DNA from 2 places in the Rhodococcus sp. WMMA185 genome. Region 1 is predicted to be linked to the other one. Evidence: riboswitches for the same ligand, from Rfam matches in the RefSeq annotation. Region 1 holds a riboswitch; the other holds the start of a gene.
What was found. A riboswitch is a leader RNA that binds a small molecule or an ion and turns the genes downstream of it on or off. The one in region 1 is predicted to bind S-adenosylmethionine.

Region 1 (4,209 bases):
CAGCGCGAGCCCACTCACTCCGCTGCCGAGGCCGCGAAGTCTCTGAAGGTACATATCGGGGCGATCACCAAGTCTCTCGTGTTCATGCTGGACGACGATCCGATCCTGCTCCTTGTGTCGGGAGCCCACTCTGTGGATCTGGTTGCCACGGGCAAGCGGCTACAGGGAGAACTGACTCGAGCACCCGCAGACATGGTGCAACTCGCGACTGGTCAGCCGATCGGAGGCATCGCTCCGCTCGGACATCCGACGAATCTGCCGACCTACGTCGACAACGCCTTGGCCGAGTACCCCGAACTATGGGCGGCGGCCGGACAACCGAACACCGTCTTCCGCACATCGTTCTCGGAGTTGGTGCGTATCACCGCGGGCTCTGCCATCGACGTGGCCTGAGTTCCGGGCCCGCCTTCTATAGTTGACGGCAGATCTCGTGAACCAAGTACACGGGCCGATCCGGAGAGTATTTTGTCCGACTCAGTCGAGAATGCCGATACAGCCCACCGTTCGGGCCATCGTTCGGGCGTGACCCGCGATCCCGAACTCTCGTCCGGCATCAGTGCGGTCGACTATCGGGCTGCCCTGCGCCGTCACCCCGCAGGAGTCACGATCGTGACTCTCTATTCGAAGTCTGGCCCGGTCGGCTTCACGGCCACCTCTTTCGCCTCGCTTTCGCTGGACCCACCGTTGGTGTCGTTCAATATCGCGCACACCTCCTCCAGCATCAAGGCCCTACATTCCGCGGATTCGCTGGTGATACATCTGCTCGGCGAACACCAGCAGCACCTGGCTCAGCGGTTCGCACGCAGCGCCGACCAACGGTTCGCGGACAAGTCGCTCTGGGCCAGGCTCGACACCGGAGAACCAGTGCTTCATGGAACCCCCAGTTGGCTCCGGGTCACCGTGGACCAGTTGATTCCCGTCGGGGATCACACACTCGTGATCGGCCTGGTGACCCGGGTGCACGCGGAGGCCGACGACGAGACCGCTTCGTCTCCATTGCTCTACCATCAGGGTCGCTATTTCCGGCCCACCCCCCTATGAAGGATCTCCCTGAGGGACAACCGTTGTGAACCCGGCACGTCGGGCCGTCATACCAGCGCATCCGACGAAAACCGAGTCTCCGGCACCGGATTCCACTGGGCGCCCTCCTTGGCGTAGATCCAGGTCCGATTGCCGTTCACGAGAGTCCGCACCGCATCGACAAGTCGATCCACATCTTCCGAGCAGCTTCCCAGTCCCAGGCTCACGCGTACCGCGCCGTCGGGTCGGCCGAGTCGTTCGAGCAACGGATGTGCACAGAAACGGCCGTCGCGAACTCCGATTCCATGTTCTGCAGAGAGATAGACGGCGACCTCCCCCGGTTCGAACCCGTCGATCGTGAACGTCACGATTCCGACAGTGTCGGGCACATCTGGCCACAGCCGGAGGAACTGCAGGCCGTCCACCGAGCCGAGTCCTTCGAGAATCCGTGCGGTCAGAGCGGCCTCGTGTTCGGCAACACGGCCGAAATCCAATTCGGACAGCGCATCGCATGCGGCAGCCAGTGCCGCGGCGCCGAGTACGTTGGGTGTTCCTCCCTCGTGGCGTGCGGGTGCGGGCGCCCATTGGACGGAATCAACAGTCACGTTGCCGGCCGCGCCACCGCCTGCCAGGTAGGGATCGGCGGCGTCGAGCCAGTCTCGGCGACCCACCAGCACACCGGCACCGAACGGTGCATACAGTTTGTGCCCGGAGAACGCCAAATAGTCGACACCAGACGCCGCGAGGTTGATCCGACGATGGGGTGCGAGCTGCGCAGCATCGACGAGAATCCTTGCGCCACAACGGTGTGCAACCTCGGCGAGTGCGGCGATTGGCAACACCTCACCGGTGACATTTGATGCACCCGTCACCGCGAGCAGGGCGGTTGGTTTCGAGCACAATTCGGCGACGAGACGCCGTATCGTCTCGGACAGCGTGTCAGCGGCCCGGACTACGCGAGAGTTGTTCCAAGGCAGCAAATTCGCGTGGTGTTCGATGTCGAGGATCACTGTGCTGCAAGGAACACAACCGGCGAGCAGGTTGAGCGAGTCCGTGGTGTTCCGGGTAAACACCACCACCTGATCTTCACTTGCTCCGACGAACCCGGCAACCGACGTGCGGGCCTTCTCGTAGCAATCGGTCGACACCCTCGATGCGTAGCCCGCGCCCCGGTGCACGCTGGAGTACAGCGGCAGCAAGGTCTCGATGCGCTCGGTCACCTGCCGCAACGCGGGCGCGCTGGCCGCACAGTCGAAGTTGACGTAGGTGCGATTGCCACCCTGAACCAGCGGAACTTGCAAGTCGGAACCCGAAACCCGCGCCAGGGGACGGGCGCACAGGTCGGCGGTCGATGCAGCAGTCATTCGTTATCCCTCGAATCCAGGGACTCATCACAGGGTCGGTGCCCTCGGAGTCCGCGCTTGCCGGGTCCGGTATCGAACCTCAGCCCGGTCGTCACCCGGAGCACCCCGCCGCAGTGGAGGGTTGCCGACCAGCAAGCCGGGGCTTGACGCTGGCACTCGTGACCTGTTTCGAAGAGTGCAGGATCAATATGCGGTTGTCAAGCCGAGCCCCTGCCAGCAGGCTCTTTGTCATCGAATAGTGTTGCCCGAGAACCGGAGAGGATCTCAGTTCGCCGGTGCGGTAGCCGAATCGTGGAACTTCGGGTTGGGACGCCCGTCCTCGGTCGCAAGTTCGTCCATGGATTCGAGCTGCCGCCCCTTGGTTTCGGGCAGCATCTTCCACACAAAGACCAGCGCGAGCAAGGAGAAGACCCCATAGAGCCCGTAAGCGTACTCGAGGCCGAGCGCCGCAAGCGGTGGGAAGGTGGTGCTGACGGCGAAGTTGGCGACCCATTGGGCTGCGGCGCTCAGGCCCAGGGCGAGGGCTCGGATGCGATTGGGGAACATTTCGCCGAGTAACACCCACACGACCGGCCCCCAGCTCGCGCCGAAGCCGACGACAAATACATTCGCGGCGATCAAGGCAACGGCGCCCCAACCGGAGGGGAGGGTCATCACGTTGTCGACCTCGGTGGACTGGGCGAACGCCACCGCCATCAGGAACAGGGAGACTGTCATCGTAGCGGCGCCGAACAGAAGCAGGGGCCGCCGCCCGACCTTGTCGATGAGCGAGATCGCAATGAGAGTGGCGACGATGTTGGTGACGGCGGTGATGACCGAGATCGTGAACGAGTCCGACTCCTGGAAGCCGACGGACTGCCACAGGGTGGTCGAGTAGTAGAAGATCACGTTGATGCCGACGAACTGCTGGAAGACCGACAACAAGATACCCACCCATACCAGTGGCAGAAAGAAGTACTTTCCGCCCAGCAGATCCGAGAACCGTTGTTTACGTTCCGTGTTCACTGTCTGCCGGATCTCGCGGATCTTCCGGTCGACGGCGCCGTCGACCAGGGCGAGCACATTTCGCAACACCTCGCCGGCCTCGTCGATGCGGTCCTTGTTCACCAGATAGCGGGGAGACTCAGGCAGCCGGACAGCAAGGATGCCGTAGATTATCGCCGGGACTGTTTCGGCGATGAACATCCACCGCCACGCGTCGAGTCCGAGCCACAGGGTCTGCGCCGCACCGCCGGCGAGATCGGCTAGCAGTGCGCTGGTGAGAATCGCAAGGAAAATACCGGTTACCAGGGCCAACAACTGCATCGAGCCGAGCCGGCCGCGGATGCGGGCGGGCGATATCTCCGCTATGTAGGCGGGCGCGATCACCGAGGCGAATCCGATGCCGACACCGCCCAGGAACCGCCAGGCGATCAGATCCCAGACTCCGACGACGAGGCCGGAGCCGATCGCGCTGACGGTCAGCAGAACCGAGGCGACCACCATTGTGCGGACTCGGCCGATCCGATCGGCGCAGATGCCCGCGGACCAGCTGCCAAGTCCGGCGCCGAGTAGGGCGCACGAGACGACGAAGCCGAGCAGGGTGGGTGCCAGCGCGAACTCTTGACGCACGGCGTCGACGGTGCCGTTGATGATCGCGCTATCGAAGCCGAACAGGAATCCGCCGAGGGCGGCACCGGCTGCTATGGCGACCAATCGTCGCGAAACCTGACCGTCTTCGTCTGGCACAGTCGAAACTGACTTACTCACGGGAATGTTCACGCGAAACTCCACGGTGGCCGTAGCCGCGTCAGCGGTCGAAGCCCAGGCCCCGGAGGCCGATAGG
Region 2 (4,209 bases), 1.8 Mb from region 1:
AGTTTCTGAGCGAAGCCGATGACCTCGGGTGTGTTGTCCAGCTTGCCGCGGTGCTCGAGGCCCCGCGTCCACGCGAAGATCGATGCGATGGGGTTCGTGGACGTCGGCTTGCCCTGCTGGTGCTGACGGTAGTGGCGGGTCACGGTCCCGTGAGCAGCCTCGGCCTCACAGGTCTTTCCGTCCGGGGTCAGCAGTACGGAGGTCATCAAACCGAGCGAGCCGAAGCCCTGTGCCACGGTGTCGGACTGCACGTCGCCGTCGTAGTTCTTGCAGGCCCAGACGTAGCCGCCCTCCCACTTGAGCGCCGCCGCAACCATGTCATCGATGAGGCGGTGCTCGTAGGTGAGGCCGGCCGCATCGAACTCCGGTTTGAACTCGGTCTCGTAGATCCGCTGGAAGATGTCCTTGAAGGCACCGTCATACGCCTTGAGGATGGTGTTCTTCGTCGACAGGTAGACCGGGTAGTTCTGCTGCAAGCCGTAGTTGAGAGACGCACGGGCGAAGTCCTCGATGGACTTCGTGAAGTTGTACATGCCCTGAACGACTCCACCCTTCTCGGGGAAGTTCACCAGTTCGTGCTCGATCGGCTCGCTGCCGTCCTCGGGTGTGTAGGTGATCATCACCTTGCCGGGGCCGGGAACCTTGAAGTCGGTGGCGCGGTACTGGTCACCGAAGGCATGGCGGCCGATGATGATCGGCTTGGTCCACCCCGGAACCAGTCGCGGAACGTTGGAGATGATGATCGGTGCACGGAAGATCGTGCCACCGAGAATGTTACGGATGGTGCCGTTGGGAGACCGCCACATCTTCTTGAGGCCGAATTCCTCGACGCGTGCCTCGTCCGGAGTGATGGTCGCGCACTTCACACCGACGCCGTGCTTCTTGATGGCATTGGCGGCATCGACGGTCACCTGGTCGTCGGTCTGGTCCCGGTACTCGACCCCGAGGTCGTAGTACTCGAGATTTACGTCCAAGTACGGGTGAATCAATTTGTCCTTGATGAACTGCCAGATGATGCGCGTCATCTCGTCGCCGTCGAGTTCGACGACGGTACCCTCAACCTTGATTTTGGACATGGGTGCTTCGCGTCCTCCTAGGAAGTTTTCCTGGTTACACGGTTGCGGGCACACTTCGTGAGTGAGTCCGCGAACGGTTCGCTTATCAAACGTAGACGGTTGGTGCGATCTCGGGGAGACCACACCCAAACAAGACAAGCGTACTGCTTTGCGTGAAGGTCACGACAAGCGCCCGTGGTCCACACCGGTTCGCCCGTGATGCGTTCAGGAACCTGGGCTCGAACCTGGGCCGCCACACCCCCGCGGAGAACGAGGCTGCGGAGAACGAGACGAATTGCACAATTTCAGGATCAGCGAGAGCCCTTCCTGATCAGCCGCCCTCTTTCTGCGCTGAACTCCTCGCGAGATCCCTGTTTCCCCGTGAGATGCCGGTGCCGTTTCGTATCATCCCGCCGTAGCAGGCTAAGATGGCCGCAAGGTCATGAGTACCAGCGCAAAGCCCCGGCTAGCTGGTCGGCAACCCTCCACCGCGGTGGGGTGCCCCGGGTGATGACCGGGTTTCCTGATCCATATAGACATTCGGGTAACAAGCGCAGGTCCGACATCGGGGGTTCATGATGTGTTGTTGTCGTTGATGAATCAGCCACGCCCTGTGCGCAAAGGAATTCAGCCCTTCATCGCGCCTCGTCGAAACACTGGAGTGAACATCACATGACAGAGAACTGGTCGTTCGAGACCAAGCAGATCCACGCCGGGCAGACGTCCGACGCCACCACCAAGGCGCGGGCACTACCGATCTACCAGACCACCGCGTACACCTTCGACAGCACCGACCACGCCGCGGCGCTGTTCGGGCTGGCCGAGCCTGGCAACATCTACACCCGCATCATGAACCCCACCCAAGACGCCGTCGAGCAACGCATCGCCGCCCTCGAAGGTGGCGTCGCCGCGCTGCTACTCGCATCGGGGCAGGCCGCGGAAACTCTCGCGATCCTCAATCTCACCGAAGCCGGCGACCACATCGTGTCCAGCCCCCGGCTGTACGGCGGGACGTACAACCTCTTCCATTACACGCTGCCGAAACTGGGCATCGAGGTCTCGTTCGTCGAGGACCCCGACGACCTCGAACAGTGGCGCGAGGCCATCCGTCCGAACACCAAGGCGTTTTACGGTGAGACCATCTCCAACCCCCGCAACGACGTCCTCGACATTTCCGGTATCTCTGAGGTCGGCCATGACAACGGGATCCCGCTGATCGTCGACAACACGGTAGCCACCCCCTATCTGATCCGCCCCCTCGAGCACGGTGCGGACATCGTGGTCCACTCGGCCACCAAATACCTCGGCGGCCACGGCACCGCCATCGCGGGCGTGATCGTCGATGGCGGCACCTTCGACTGGACCCAGGGCCGCCACACCGGCTTCACCACCCCCGACCCGAGCTACCACGGCGTCGTCTTCGCCGAACTCGGTGCACCGGCCTACGCACTCAAGGCCCGGGTCCAGTTGCTCCGCGATCTCGGCTCCGCGATCTCCCCGTTCAACGCCTTCCTCATCGCGCAGGGCATCGAGACACTGAGCCTGCGGATGGAGCGGCATGTCGCGAACGCGACCGCGGTCGCCGAGTTCCTCGAAGCCCGCCCCGAAGTGGTGTCCGTCGGGTATGCGGGGCTGCCGTCGTCGCCGTGGTACGAGCGCGCGAAGAAGCTCGCCCCGCACGGCGCCGGGGCAGTCGTCACCTTCGAACTCGCCGGCGGTGTCGAAGCGGGCAAGCAATTCGTCAACGCACTCACCCTGCACAGTCACGTCGCGAATATCGGCGACGTGCGCTCACTGGTGATCCACCCCGCATCAACCACTCACGCGCAGCTCACCCCGGAGGAGCAGCTGGCCAGCGGCGTGACTCCCGGCCTCGTGCGCCTCGCGGTCGGCATCGAGGGAATCGATGACATCCTCGCCGACCTCGAGACAGGACTGAAGGCGGTGACATCTTGACAGTTGGTGAATTGCAGATCCTGCCAGCCGTGGAAGGCCGTCTCGGCTATGTCGACATCGGCTCCCTAGAACTGGAGAGCGGTGCGGTCATCCCGTCCGTCACCCTCGCGGTGCAGCGGTGGGGCGTGTTGTCGCCGAACCGGGACAACCTAGTACTGGTCGAGCATGCCCTTACCGGCGATTCCCACGTGACCGGACCTGCCAACGAAGACCACCCTTCACCCGGATGGTGGAACGGCATGGTGGGCCCGGGAGCACCGATCGACACGAACGAATGGTGTGTAGTCGCCACCAACGTTCTCGGAGGTTGCCGCGGCTCCACCGGGCCAGGCTCGCTCGCCGAGGACGGCCAGCCATGGGGCGGACGTTTCCCGGAGATCTCCATACGGGATCAGGTCGCCGCGGAGAAGAAGCTCACCGATCTTCTCGGTATCGAGAAGTTGGCGTCGGTCATGGGTGGCTCGATGGGCGGCATGCGCGCCCTCGAGTGGGCGGTCAGCTATCCCGACCAGGTCGCCTCTGCTCTCGTCCTTGCAGTCGGCGCACGCTCGACCGCCGATCAGATCGGGACACAGTCCACCCAGATCGAGGCCATCATCAGCGACCCCGACTGGCAGGGCGGAAACTACTACGGCACCGGCAGAATCCCCCGGACCGGGTTGGGGATCGCCCGCCGTATCGCGCATCTCACCTACCGCACCGAAGGCGAACTCGATTCCCGATTCGCCAATTCGGCCCAGGACGGTGAGGATCCGCGACTCGGCGGACGGTACGCCGTTGAGAGCTACCTCCAGCATCAGGCCGACAAGCTCGTAGGCAGGTTCGACCCGGCCACGTACGTGCTTCTCACCGAAGCGATGAACCGGCACGACGTGGGCCGTGGGCGCGGTGGAGTAGCGGCGGCACTCGCCACGGTGACCGCGCCGGTGGTCGTGGGAGGCATCGACTCGGACCGCCTGTACCCGATTCGCTCGTTGGAGGCTTTGGCGAACGACCTCCCGACCTGTGATGGGCTGCGGGTGCTCGAGTCCAAGGACGGCCACGACGGATTCCTCACCGAAGCCGAAGCAGTGGCGAAACTGCTCGTCGAGACGATGGATCTCGCCCGGTCGGGGCGCTGAGGGCAGAGGGGTCGTGCGACCCGCTCGGACCCCTATCCGGTTCCGAGCGGGTCGATCGAGACCGCTAGCCAGACGAT

Region 2: another riboswitch for S-adenosylmethionine. It lies ahead of BFN03_RS03995 (bifunctional o-acetylhomoserine/o-acetylserine sulfhydrylase); the one in region 1 lies ahead of BFN03_RS15805 (aminotransferase class V-fold PLP-dependent enzyme).

The regions. Positions count from the first base shown of each region.
Region 1 is NZ_CP017014.1:3,502,911-3,507,119, forward strand. It holds gene BFN03_RS15795 (YbaK/EbsC family protein) at 1-393, shown strand, start outside; gene dszD (NADH:FMN oxidoreductase DszD) at 466-1,041, shown strand; gene BFN03_RS15805 (aminotransferase class V-fold PLP-dependent enzyme) at 1,089-2,384, opposite strand; SAM riboswitch class IV at 2,433-2,548, opposite strand; gene BFN03_RS15810 (sugar porter family MFS transporter) at 2,649-4,133, opposite strand; gene BFN03_RS15815 (DUF1479 domain-containing protein) at 4,174-4,209, opposite strand, start outside.
Region 2 is NZ_CP017014.1:906,266-910,474, reverse strand. It holds gene BFN03_RS04000 (NADP-dependent isocitrate dehydrogenase) at 1-1,076, opposite strand, end outside; SAM riboswitch class IV at 1,494-1,615, shown strand; partial or broken gene BFN03_RS03995 (bifunctional o-acetylhomoserine/o-acetylserine sulfhydrylase) at 1,725-3,011, shown strand; gene metX (homoserine O-acetyltransferase MetX) at 3,008-4,132, shown strand; gene BFN03_RS03985 (DUF3017 domain-containing protein) at 4,165-4,209, opposite strand, start outside.